One region of the Streptomyces sp. NPDC059828 genome, then DNA from elsewhere that is predicted to be linked to it. Evidence: riboswitches for the same ligand, from Rfam matches in the RefSeq annotation. Region 1 holds a riboswitch; each other region holds the start of a gene.
What was found. A riboswitch is a leader RNA that binds a small molecule or an ion and turns the genes downstream of it on or off. The one in region 1 is predicted to bind cobalamin.
Positions count from the first base shown of each region.

Region 2: another riboswitch for cobalamin. It lies ahead of ACFV6V_RS29625 (CbtB domain-containing protein); the one in region 1 lies ahead of ACFV6V_RS12690 (cobalamin biosynthesis protein).
Region 3: another riboswitch for cobalamin. It lies ahead of metE (5-methyltetrahydropteroyltriglutamate--homocysteine S-methyltransferase); the one in region 1 lies ahead of ACFV6V_RS12690 (cobalamin biosynthesis protein).

Region 1 is NZ_JBHWIW010000016.1:72,281-75,616, reverse strand. It holds gene ACFV6V_RS12705 (class II aldolase/adducin family protein) at 1-157, opposite strand, end outside; gene ACFV6V_RS12700 (anion permease) at 341-1,582, shown strand; gene ACFV6V_RS12695 (hypothetical protein) at 1,600-1,821, shown strand; cobalamin riboswitch at 1,981-2,131, shown strand; gene ACFV6V_RS12690 (cobalamin biosynthesis protein) at 2,160-3,191, shown strand; gene ACFV6V_RS12685 (cobyric acid synthase) at 3,188-3,336, shown strand, end outside.
Region 2 is NZ_JBHWIW010000074.1:2,249-5,584, forward strand. It holds gene ACFV6V_RS29615 (DUF1775 domain-containing protein) at 1-543, shown strand, start outside; gene ACFV6V_RS29620 (histidine phosphatase family protein) at 585-1,160, opposite strand; cobalamin riboswitch at 1,277-1,446, shown strand; gene ACFV6V_RS29625 (CbtB domain-containing protein) at 1,486-1,713, shown strand; gene ACFV6V_RS29630 (CbtA family protein) at 1,745-2,536, shown strand; gene ACFV6V_RS29635 (alpha/beta fold hydrolase) at 2,667-3,314, opposite strand.
Region 3 is NZ_JBHWIW010000027.1:47,932-51,267, forward strand. It holds gene metE (5-methyltetrahydropteroyltriglutamate--homocysteine S-methyltransferase) at 1-1,621, opposite strand, end outside; cobalamin riboswitch at 1,815-1,962, opposite strand; gene ACFV6V_RS18040 (hypothetical protein) at 2,339-2,998, shown strand; gene ACFV6V_RS18045 (sigma-70 family RNA polymerase sigma factor) at 3,160-3,336, shown strand, end outside.

The DNA.
Region 1 (3,336 bases):
CGGCCTCGGTGGGCACCCGTACGGAGACATTGCCCGAAGTGCCGACCACGAGTCCGTCCGCCACGGTCCTGCGGGCGGCGGCCACAAGGTCCATCCACGCCCGCGCGACCGGCTCGTGCTGCCCGTCGTACCGTTCGTCCTGCTGCCGCCGACTCATGGGCTGATCATGCCAGGCACCCGGCCGCGGACTCCGCGCTTCGGCCCGCGCAAGCACCTTCTCCGCCAAGCGGAATGGCCATACCCTTCTGGAGTCACTCATGAGCCGTGCTGAGTTCATCTTCCGTTCACTCAGCTTGCTTACGTTCGGCTGGCCACTGACGTCCAATAGAAGCCTGGGTAAATGGAACACATCACGCTTCTCCTCGGGATCGTGATCATCACCGCTCTCGTGTTCGATTTCACGAACGGTTTCCACGACACAGCCAACGCGATGGCCACAACCATCTCGACCGGGGCACTCAGACCGAAGACGGCGGTGGCCATGTCGGCCGCGCTGAATCTCGTCGGCGCCTTCCTGTCCGTCGAGGTCGCCAAGACGATCTCCGGCGGGCTCATCAAGGAAGAGGGCATCCGCACAGAAGTGATCTTCGCCGCGCTCGTCGGCGCGATCCTGTGGAACCTGCTCACCTGGCTGCTCGGCCTGCCGTCCAGCTCGTCGCACGCCCTGTTCGGCGGTCTCATAGGCGCCGCCGTGATGTCCGCGGGCTTCTCGGCCGTGAACGGCGGGACGATCGTCACCAAGGTGCTGATCCCGGCCGTCGCCGCGCCGCTGGTCGCCGGTCTCGCCGCGTTCCTCGCGACGAGGCTGACGTACAAGATCGGCAACGGTGCCGACGACAAGGCCACGTCCAAGGGCTACCGGGCGGGTCAGATCGCCTCGGCCGGCCTCGTCTCCCTCGCGCACGGCACCAACGACGCGCAGAAGACCATGGGCGTCATCACCCTGGCCCTGGTCACGGGCGGCGTGCTCGCCCCCGGCTCCAACCCCCCGATGTGGGTCATCGTCTCCGCGGGTCTGGCGATCGCGCTCGGCACGTACCTGGGCGGCTGGCGCATCATCCGCACCATGGGCAGGGGACTGACCGACCTCCAGCCGCAGCAGGGCTTCACCGCCCAGACCAGCGCCGCGACGGTCATTCTGGCCTCCTCGAACCTGGGCTTCTCGCTCTCCACCACCCAGTCGTGCTCCGGTGCCGTGATGGGCGCGGGGCTCGGCCGCAAGGGCGGTGTGGTCCGCTGGTCCACCGCGACCCGGATGTTCGTCGCCTGGGGCCTCACCCTCCCCGCGGCCGGTCTGGTCGGTGCCGCCGCGGAATTCCTGACCAGCCAGGGCGCCTGGGGCACCGCCACCGTCGCCGTACTGCTCGTCGCGGGCTCGGCCGCCATCTGGGCGCTGTCGCGCCGCAAGCCGGTCGATCACACGAACGTCACCGCCGACGAGATCACCGAGGCTCCGGGTGTGGTCACCACCGCCATCGCGGCCGTGACCCCGCCGCCCACCGTGGCCGCGGCCGAGGAGCTGAAGGCCACCATCCCGGCTCCCGCCAGTGAGTCCGCTCCCGCGCCCACCGCCACGGTGTAAGGAAGAAACGAATCAGCATGAAGATCGACTGGGCAGCTCTGGGCTCCGTCTTCGGTGTGAGCCTCATCGTGACCGTCGCCCTGGTGGGCCTGTTCACCCTGGGCATCGTGGGCCTCTCCAAGCAGGAGGCGGCAGCCGCGCAGGGGGGCTCCGCCGGCCTGGCCCGCACCGGCGCGTACGCCTGCTTCGCCCTGTGCGCCGCCGCCGTGGCATACGGGATCTATCTGATCGTCTCCTGACGATCGGCGGCACGGCAGCCGACAGAACAACGCATGGGAGCCGGACACCCCCGAGGGGGTGTCCGGCTCCCGCTCTCTGCGCACCCCCCACACACACCGCGGTGTGGGCCTGCGCACACTGTCCCGTCGCAGGTCAAAGGTGAGTTGACGGGTGTTCGCGGCCCATGGTGGACTTCCGGGGCCACTTACGGCGGCAGAAGAGGAAGCCGGTGCGAATCCGGCGCGGTCCCGCCACTGTCACCGGGCGCACCCCCTCCACCAGGGCGCTCCCCGAAGCCAGGAACTCTCTCCCGCCGGATCACGTCGAGCCAGGGCGCGGACCCTGAGTGAGGACGAACATGCCTGCCGAGCAGCGGGCGCCGGGGGGACTCGTCCCTGCTGTCGCTGTCCCTGCCATCACGTTCGCTTACGGCGCCACGGCCGGACTCGTCGGCGACCTGCTCTTCGGCGATCCCCGCCGAGGGCATCCGGTCGCCGCCTTCGGCAGGGCCGCCGCCGCCGTCGAGCGCGGACTCTGGCGCGACCACCGCGGCTGGGGTGCCCTGCACACGGCGCTGTGCGCCGGGGGCGCGATCGCCGCGGGTGCGCTGGGCACCGCTTCCGTACGCCGGTCCCGTACCGCGTCCCTGGCCCTGACCGCCGCCGCCACCTGGGCCGTCGTGGGTGGTACCACCCTCGGCAGGGAGGCGAGGGCGATCGGCGGGGCCCTCGCGGTCGGTGACATCGAGACCGCCCGTGAGCGCCTCCCCCATCTCTGCGGCCGTGACCCCCAGGCACTGGACGGCCCCGGGATCGCCCGCGCCGTCGTGGAGTCCGTCGCCGAGAACACCTCGGACGCCGTGGTCGGCGCGCTGGTGTGGGGCGCGGTGGCGGGCGTGCCCGGTCTCGTGGGCTTCCGTGCCGTGAACACCCTGGACGCCATGGTGGGCCACAAGTCGCCCCGCTACCGGCGGTACGGCTGGGCATCGGCTCGCCTCGACGATGTGGCGGGCTGGCCGGGCGCCCGGCTCACCGCCGGCCTCGCCGTACTCGCCGGCGGCGACCCCCGAGGTGCCGTACGGGCCTGGCGTGCGGACGCGGCGAAGCATCCCAGTCCCAACGCGGGTCCGGTGGAGGCGTCGTTCGCGGGTGCGCTCGGGGTACGTCTCGGGGGGACGCTCTCGTACGGCGGGCGCACCGAGGAACGGCCCGTGCTCAACGGACAGGGCCGGGCCGTCGAGGTGGCGGACATCGAGCGCGCGGTACGGCTGTCGCGCCGGGTGGGCGTGCTGGCGCTCGCGGCATGCGCGGGCGCACGGCTCGCCTGCACGGCGGCGACGGCGATGCGGGGCAGGAACGGCATGAGAGACATGAGGGGGAGGCGGAAGTGAGCGGCGGAGGACTGCTGGTCGCCGGCACCACGTCGGACGCGGGCAAGAGCGTCGTCACGGCGGGGATCTGCCGGTGGCTGGTGCGCCAGGGTGTGAAGGTCGCCCCCTTCAAGGGGCAGAACATGTCGCTCAACTCCTTCGTCAC
Region 2 (3,336 bases), on a different contig from region 1:
CCCGAGGGCATCGTCCCGGCCGACATCACCTACAAGGAGGGTCCGGACGGCTGGAAGTTCGCGGCCACACCGCGCGGATACACCGTCTCCGGCCCCGCGGTCGGGGTCGGCGATGACGTCGAGTACTCCGTGACCGTACGGCAGTTGCCCGACGCCAAGTCGCTGGCGTTCAAGACCCTCCAGACATACGGCGACGGGCGGGTCGACCGCTGGATCGAGCTGGAGCAGTCCGGCGGCGGGGACGGCCACGGTCACAGTCATGGGGACGGCAACCCGGCGCCGCTGCTCGCCCTGAAGCCCGCGGCGCCCGGGGCCAAGCCGGTGGCGCCCAGCCCGAGCGCCGCACCGGAGAAGTCCCCGGTGATGGGGACCCCGGCGAGCGAGGCCCCGGCGAAGCGCGCGACCGGGCAGCAGGGACCCGAGCAGGAGCGGGAGAGCGACGGCGGCTCGCCGCCCGCCCCCGCGCTGGTCATCGGTGCGGTGCTGCTGGCCGCCCTCGCCGGTGGTGCTGTGTGGTGGAAGCGCCGGAGTGCCTCTGCCTGACCGCTTCGGCAGTGTGCGGCCTCCCTGTGCCTTTGTGTTGTCTACGGGGAGGCCGTCGCGATCAGCCGCAGATTCCACCGTCCCGCACGGCCGGTGAGGCCGACACCGGACAGCGGTGGCACGTCGATCCGCCAGAACGCGGACAGCGGCGCGCCGAGCGCGTGCACGCTCGCGGCCCGTACGACGGCCGGCTCGACCACGCCCAGCACGCCCCGCCCGGCGTCCTGCGGCAGTTCGTCCAGCCAGGCGCCGATCCGCAGGCACAGCTCCCGCACGGACTCCCCGCCGTGCGGTGCCGCCCCGGGGTCGGTGGTCCATTCCCCGACGGGCTCGGGGCCCACGGCCGCCACCACATCGGCGAGCGAGCGCCCCTGCCAGTCCCCGTAGTCCAGATCGCGGAGTCGGTCGTCGACGGCCGCGTCGAGTCCCAGCGCCTGTACCGTCTGCCCGCACCGTACGGACGGCGCCCTGAGCACCACCGATGCGGCGGGCAGCGCGGCCGCCGCGGCCCTGGCCTCGCGTACGCCCCGTTCGTCGAGTGGTCCGTCACCGAACCGCGCTTCGCCGCGTGCCGAGGGGCCGGCTGCCGCGCACAGCAGTGTCAGCCTGATCGACATTTGGCCGGATTCCTCCCCGTGTTGACTGGCCCGCTCCCGGGCCGTTCCGGATCCTACGGCCGCCCGCGCACCCCGCCCGAGCGCCCCTGTGTGATGAAGATCGCTGGTCAAAGGCCCTATTGGCGGCGGGTTCGCGGACCGATACCCTTCCTCCGAAAGGATGACGGCATACACGGAAGTCCGGTGAGAAACCGGCACGGTCGCGCCACTGTGTGCCAGGCGGTCAAGTCCCTTGCCGGGGACGGGTCCGCCGGGTGAGTCAGACCCGTGATCGTCATCGCGTGCACCACCGAAAGCGGGACGCGTGTTCCCGAGGAGGTCCGGTATGGCCCAGTCCGCCATCACACCCGTCGAAATCCCCGTTTCCCAGCCCGTCGTGGCGAAGCTCCCGGTCCGCGTCGTCGCGCCCTGGGCCGCCTTCTTCGGTCTGCTGATGCTCGTCCTGCTCTACTTCGTCGGTGCCGAACAGGGCGCCTTCTCCGTGTTCTCCGGCGAGGGCGTCCACGAGTGGGTCCACGACGGCCGTCATCTGCTCGGCTTCCCGTGCCACTGATACGCATACGCACGGAACAGGACATCAGCACATGAACTCCGCAACCGTAAGGGCCCTCCTGGTCCGCGGCATGCTCGCGGGCGTGCTCGCCGGGCTGCTCTCGTTCGGACTCGCCTACCTCATCGGTGAACCGCAGGTCGACGCCGCCATCGCCGTCGAGGAGGCGGGCGCGGCTCACCACGGCCACGGCGGTGGCGGTGGCGAGCCGGAAGAGGAACTGGTCAGCCGCGCGGTGCAGTCGACCGCCGGTCTGAGCACGGCCGTTCTGGTCTACGGCACGGCACTCGGCGGCATCACGGCACTGGCGCTCTGCTTCGCGCTCGGCCGCGTGGGGGCCTTCGGCGCACGCGTCACGGCCGCGTTCGTCGCGGCGGGGGGCTTCCTCGCCGTCGCGTTCGTACCGTTCCTCAAGTATCCGGCCAACCCGCCCGCCGTCGGCGACCCGGAGACCCTCAACCAGCGCACCGCGATGTTCTTCCTGATGATCGTGCTCAGCGTGCTGCTGCTGATCGGGGCGGTGCTGGTCGGCAAGAGGCTCGCGCCGCGCTGGGGCAACTGGAACGCGACGATCGCCGCGGGCGCCGCCTTCGCCGTGGCGGTCGGGATCGCACTGGCCTTCCTCCCGGCGGGCGACGCGATCCCGGAGCACTTCCCGGCCGATGTCCTGTGGCAGTTCCGTCTGGCGTCGATCGGCGTCCAGGCCCTGCTGTGGGCCGCGCTCGGACTGATCCTCGGCGAGCTGGCCCAGCGGGTGCTGGAGCCCAAGCCCGCGCAGGCGTCACGGCAGTCGGCGGAGCCGGCCGCTTCGGTGCCCGCGAGCTGAGGCACGCGACACGAATGGACCCCGCCCGGGGGCGCGCTCGGGCGGGGTCCTTCTTTTTGGTCTACCTCTCGGTCTTCTTCCCGGTCCTTTGCTGTGGTCCTTCTTCGTAGTCCTTCTTGGTGATCCTGCTTCAGACCAGGACCCGGGCGGGCCGCCGCGTGAGGTGCGCGGTGAGGAAGGCCCACATCGCGGGTGCCATCCACTGGGCCACGTCCTCCGCGCTGCACAGATCTGCGGTGAAGCTGAGGTTGGCGAGTTTCCCCTGCGGGAGTACGCGGGCCAGCTCCTCGGCCAGGCTCGGCGCGTGCGTGTGTCTGTGCGTGTGTACGCGGCGCCGGTGGTGCCGTTCGCCACCGGGGATGATCAGGGTGGGTACGGAGACGGCGGCCAGTGCCGCCATGCCCCCGAAGGCGCGGGCGATGTCCTCGGGGCCCAGGTCGTCGGGGTTGATGACGACCGTCGCCGCGATGCGCTCGGGATCGTCTGCGGCCGCGCGGAGCGCGATGGCGGCGCCCGTGCCCGTACCGCCGACGGCCGCCTTGCGCAGTCCGAGATGGCCGACGAGCGACGCCACGTCGTCGGCGTCCCGCGCCTCGGCGACTGTCACGGTGTAGCTGTCGGTGAGCCGGCGGGCCAGGGGGAGCAGCCCGCGGTGGTCCGGTCCGCCTGAACTGTGCAGTCCGCCTGAGTCGTGCAGGAGGATCACAGCCGGTCCCATGCCCAGCCGGGTGGCGTGTAGGGGGTGACCGTCACTGCCGCGATAGCTGAACGTCTCCATGCCCTGTCCTCCGGTCCCGCAC
Region 3 (3,336 bases), on a different contig from region 1:
GTGAGATGTCACCGGCGAGGATCGGCGGGCGCACGTACCGGGTGCCGTAGGACTGGACCCAGCCGTGCTGGGTGGCGAGATATCCGGTGAGCTGCTCGGCGAAGTACTGGACCATGTCGTTGCGTTCGGCCTCGCCGTGCACCAGCACGTCAAGACCGGTCTTCTCCTGGAAGGCGACCACCTCCCGGATCTCGTTCCTGACGCGCTCCTCGTATCCGGCCGTGCCGATCCTGGCTGCCTTCAGATCGGCGCGCGCGGTGCGCAGTTCGGTCGTCTGGGGGAACGAACCGACGGTGGTGGTGGGGAGCAACGGCAGTGCGAGGCGGGTACGTTGCGCGGTGGTCCGCTCGGCGTACGGCTGGGAGCGGCGGGCGTCGGAGTCCGTGACGGTGCTGGTACGAGCCCGGACGGCGGCGTCGTGAGTGAGCGGGGAGGCGGCTCGGGAAGCCAGGTCGGCCCGGTTGGCGGCGAGGCTGGGGGCGATCGCCTCGGTGCCGTGGGTCAGGCCCCGGGCGAGTGTGACGACTTCGGCGGTCTTCTGCCTGGCGAAGGACAGCCAGCGCAGGATCTGGGGTTCGATGTCGTGTTCGGAGGCCGCGTCGAGCGGCACATGCAGCAGGGAGCACGACGCGGCCACGTCGACCCGGTCCGCCAGCCCCAGCAGGGTGCCGAGGGTGGCCAGGGACTTCTCCAGGTCGTTGACCCAGATGTTGCGGCCGTTGACGACCCCGGCGACCAGCCGCTTGCCCGGCAGCCCGCCGACGGCCGCGAGGGCGTCGAGGTTGGCGGCGGCGGCCTCCGTGAAGTCGATGGCGAGGCCCTCGACCGGGGCCTTGGCCAGCACCGGCAGGGCGTCGCCGAGTCGGTCGAAGTAGCCGGCGACGAGCAGCTTCGGCCGGTCGGTGAGCACACCGAGCGCGCGGCAGGCGCGCTCGGCGGCGCCCAGCTCGGCGGGCGTCCGGTCCTGGACGAGGGCGGGCTCGTCGAGTTGCACCCACTCGGCACCCGCCGCCCGCAGGTCGGCGAGCACCTCGGCGTACACGGGCAGCAGCCGGTCGAGCAGCGTGAGCGGGTCGAATCCCGCGGCGACGCCGGGTGCGGGCTTGGCGAGCAGCAGGTAGGTGACGGGGCCGACGAGCACCGGACGGGCGGAAAGCCCGAGCGCCAGCGCCTCCTTCAGCTCCGCGACCTGCTTGGTCGAGTCGGCGGCGAACACGGTGTCGGGTCCGAGCTCCGGCACCAGGTAGTGGTAGTTGGTGTCGAACCACTTGGTCATCTCCAGCGGCGCCACCTCCTGGGTGCCGCGGGCCATGGCGAAGTAGCGGTCCAGGGCGTCGGCGGCGACGGCCGCGCGGTGGCGTTCGGGGATCGCGCCGACCATGACGGTGGTGTCGAGCACGTGGTCGTAGTACGAGAAGTCCCCGGTCGGGACCTCATGGACACCGGCATCGGCGAGCTGGCGCCAGTGCGTCCGGCGCAGATCCCCTGCCGTGGCCTTGAGGGAGTCCGCGGTGACACGGCCCCTCCAGTAGCCCTCGATCGCCTTCTTGAGTTCGCGCTGCTGTCCCTGGCGCGGGTATCCGTGCACGGTGGCCCGTGCTGCCGCGGATTCGGTGGTCACGGAAATCTCCTTCGCGAGATGGTTCCCTGAGGTCCCGGGACGGAACGCGGGCAGGTGCGAAGGGCGGAGAACCGGACGGGTGCGGGTCCGCGCGCGGTGCCGCGCGGGTGTCCGGCCGTCCGATATATGCGCCGACCCACCCACGAGGTCACCGGATGTCCGCGTGCGGGCTGTTCGCGCGCGGGCAGCGGGCAGGTCTTCGGACTCGCGGGCACGTCCTCATGGGGAGGACACCTACTGGCCGTCGCTTCCCAGACCCTGGCGGGTCCAGTGCGTATGACGGCGGTCGTTCCCGCTCACCGCTGCGGGGCAGTCCCGGATTCCCACCGGGTTCCCTCTTACGACGCCTCCCGCCTGGAGGGCGGGGCGAACCAGCTGCAGGGGCCACCCTACGGGGCGGCAGGCGGCTGCGGAGCGCTCTGTCCGGAATTCGGATGCGCGACGGGAATCCGGGCGGCGGGGCGGAGCACGGCAGGGCCGGATTCGCACCGGCTTCCCCCTGGTGCGCATGCAATGCGGTTGTGTGCCCCGGCGCATGGCCCGGGGCAGACGCATCGTAGGGTGCGGCAGGGGTGTCCCACCGCTGATTCTCCATCACTTCCGCCGCATTCCCTCACCGTTGGACGTGTGGGCCGGTCACGGTGGTGGGGAGCCGACACGTGCGTGCGGCAAGGCGGTCTGCCGGGACGCCGACCCAGGATGCGAGGATGAGACGCCATGACTGCTGGGTGGTGTTCACGCACGCTACGGGCCGCGGTGTTCGCGGCCGTATGCGTGGTGCTCGCCGCCCTCGGCCACGTCATGATGTCCGGGGAGTCCGTCCCGTGGTGGACGCTGGTCGGAGGGCTCGGCGCGACCGGTGGGCTGGGCTGGTGCCTGGCGGGCCGGGAGCGGGGACGCGGCGTTGTGGTGGCCGTGGTGGTCGCCGCACAGGCGGCGCTGCACTCGGGATTCTCGCTCGTGCAGTCCCTGAACCCTGAGCATGCGGAACACATCGATCACTCCGCGCATCCGGAGCACCCCGGGCACCACATGGTGTCCGCCGGCATGGGGCCCGGCTACAACGACATGGGCCACTCGGGCTTCCCGGACGTGATGGCCGGCGACTCGTGGTCGCTCGGCATGCTCGCCGCGCACCTGCTGGCGGCGCTCTTCACCGGACTCTGGCTCGCCCATGGAGAGCGAGCCGCCTTCCGGATCCTCCGCGCGGTCGCCGGGTGGCTGACCGCGCCGTTGCGGCTCCTGCTCGCGCTGCCGGCGCCTCAGCACCGGCCGCGGCCGCGTGGCCGCGGCCGCCCGTCGCCTGTGTCGCGGCTGCTTCCCCTGGTCCACGTCATCGTCTCCCGAGGGCCGCCCGTGGGGTCCGCTGTCGCCTGACGACAGCCGGAATCCCGAGGCGGTCCAAGTGCCCCTCGGGCACCGGCCGCAGACCCGCGAGCGCGTGGGGAGCGGCCGGCCCCCACACGCCGGCACCAGGGCTCTGCTGCGCCCGCTGTGCACCCCGGTCCTGGTTCCGGACGACCCGAGAAGGACACCAGGTGATCTCTTCCGCCCTGCCCGCTTCATGGGACACGACGGACAAGGTGAATCCGGCCGACGAGTCGATCACCTCCTGGGCGCTCGCCGCCCGCGGCGGTGACGCCGACGCCGTGGAGCGGTTCGTCCGTGCCCTGCACCGCGACGTACTGCGCTATGTCGCCCACTTGTGCGGTGAT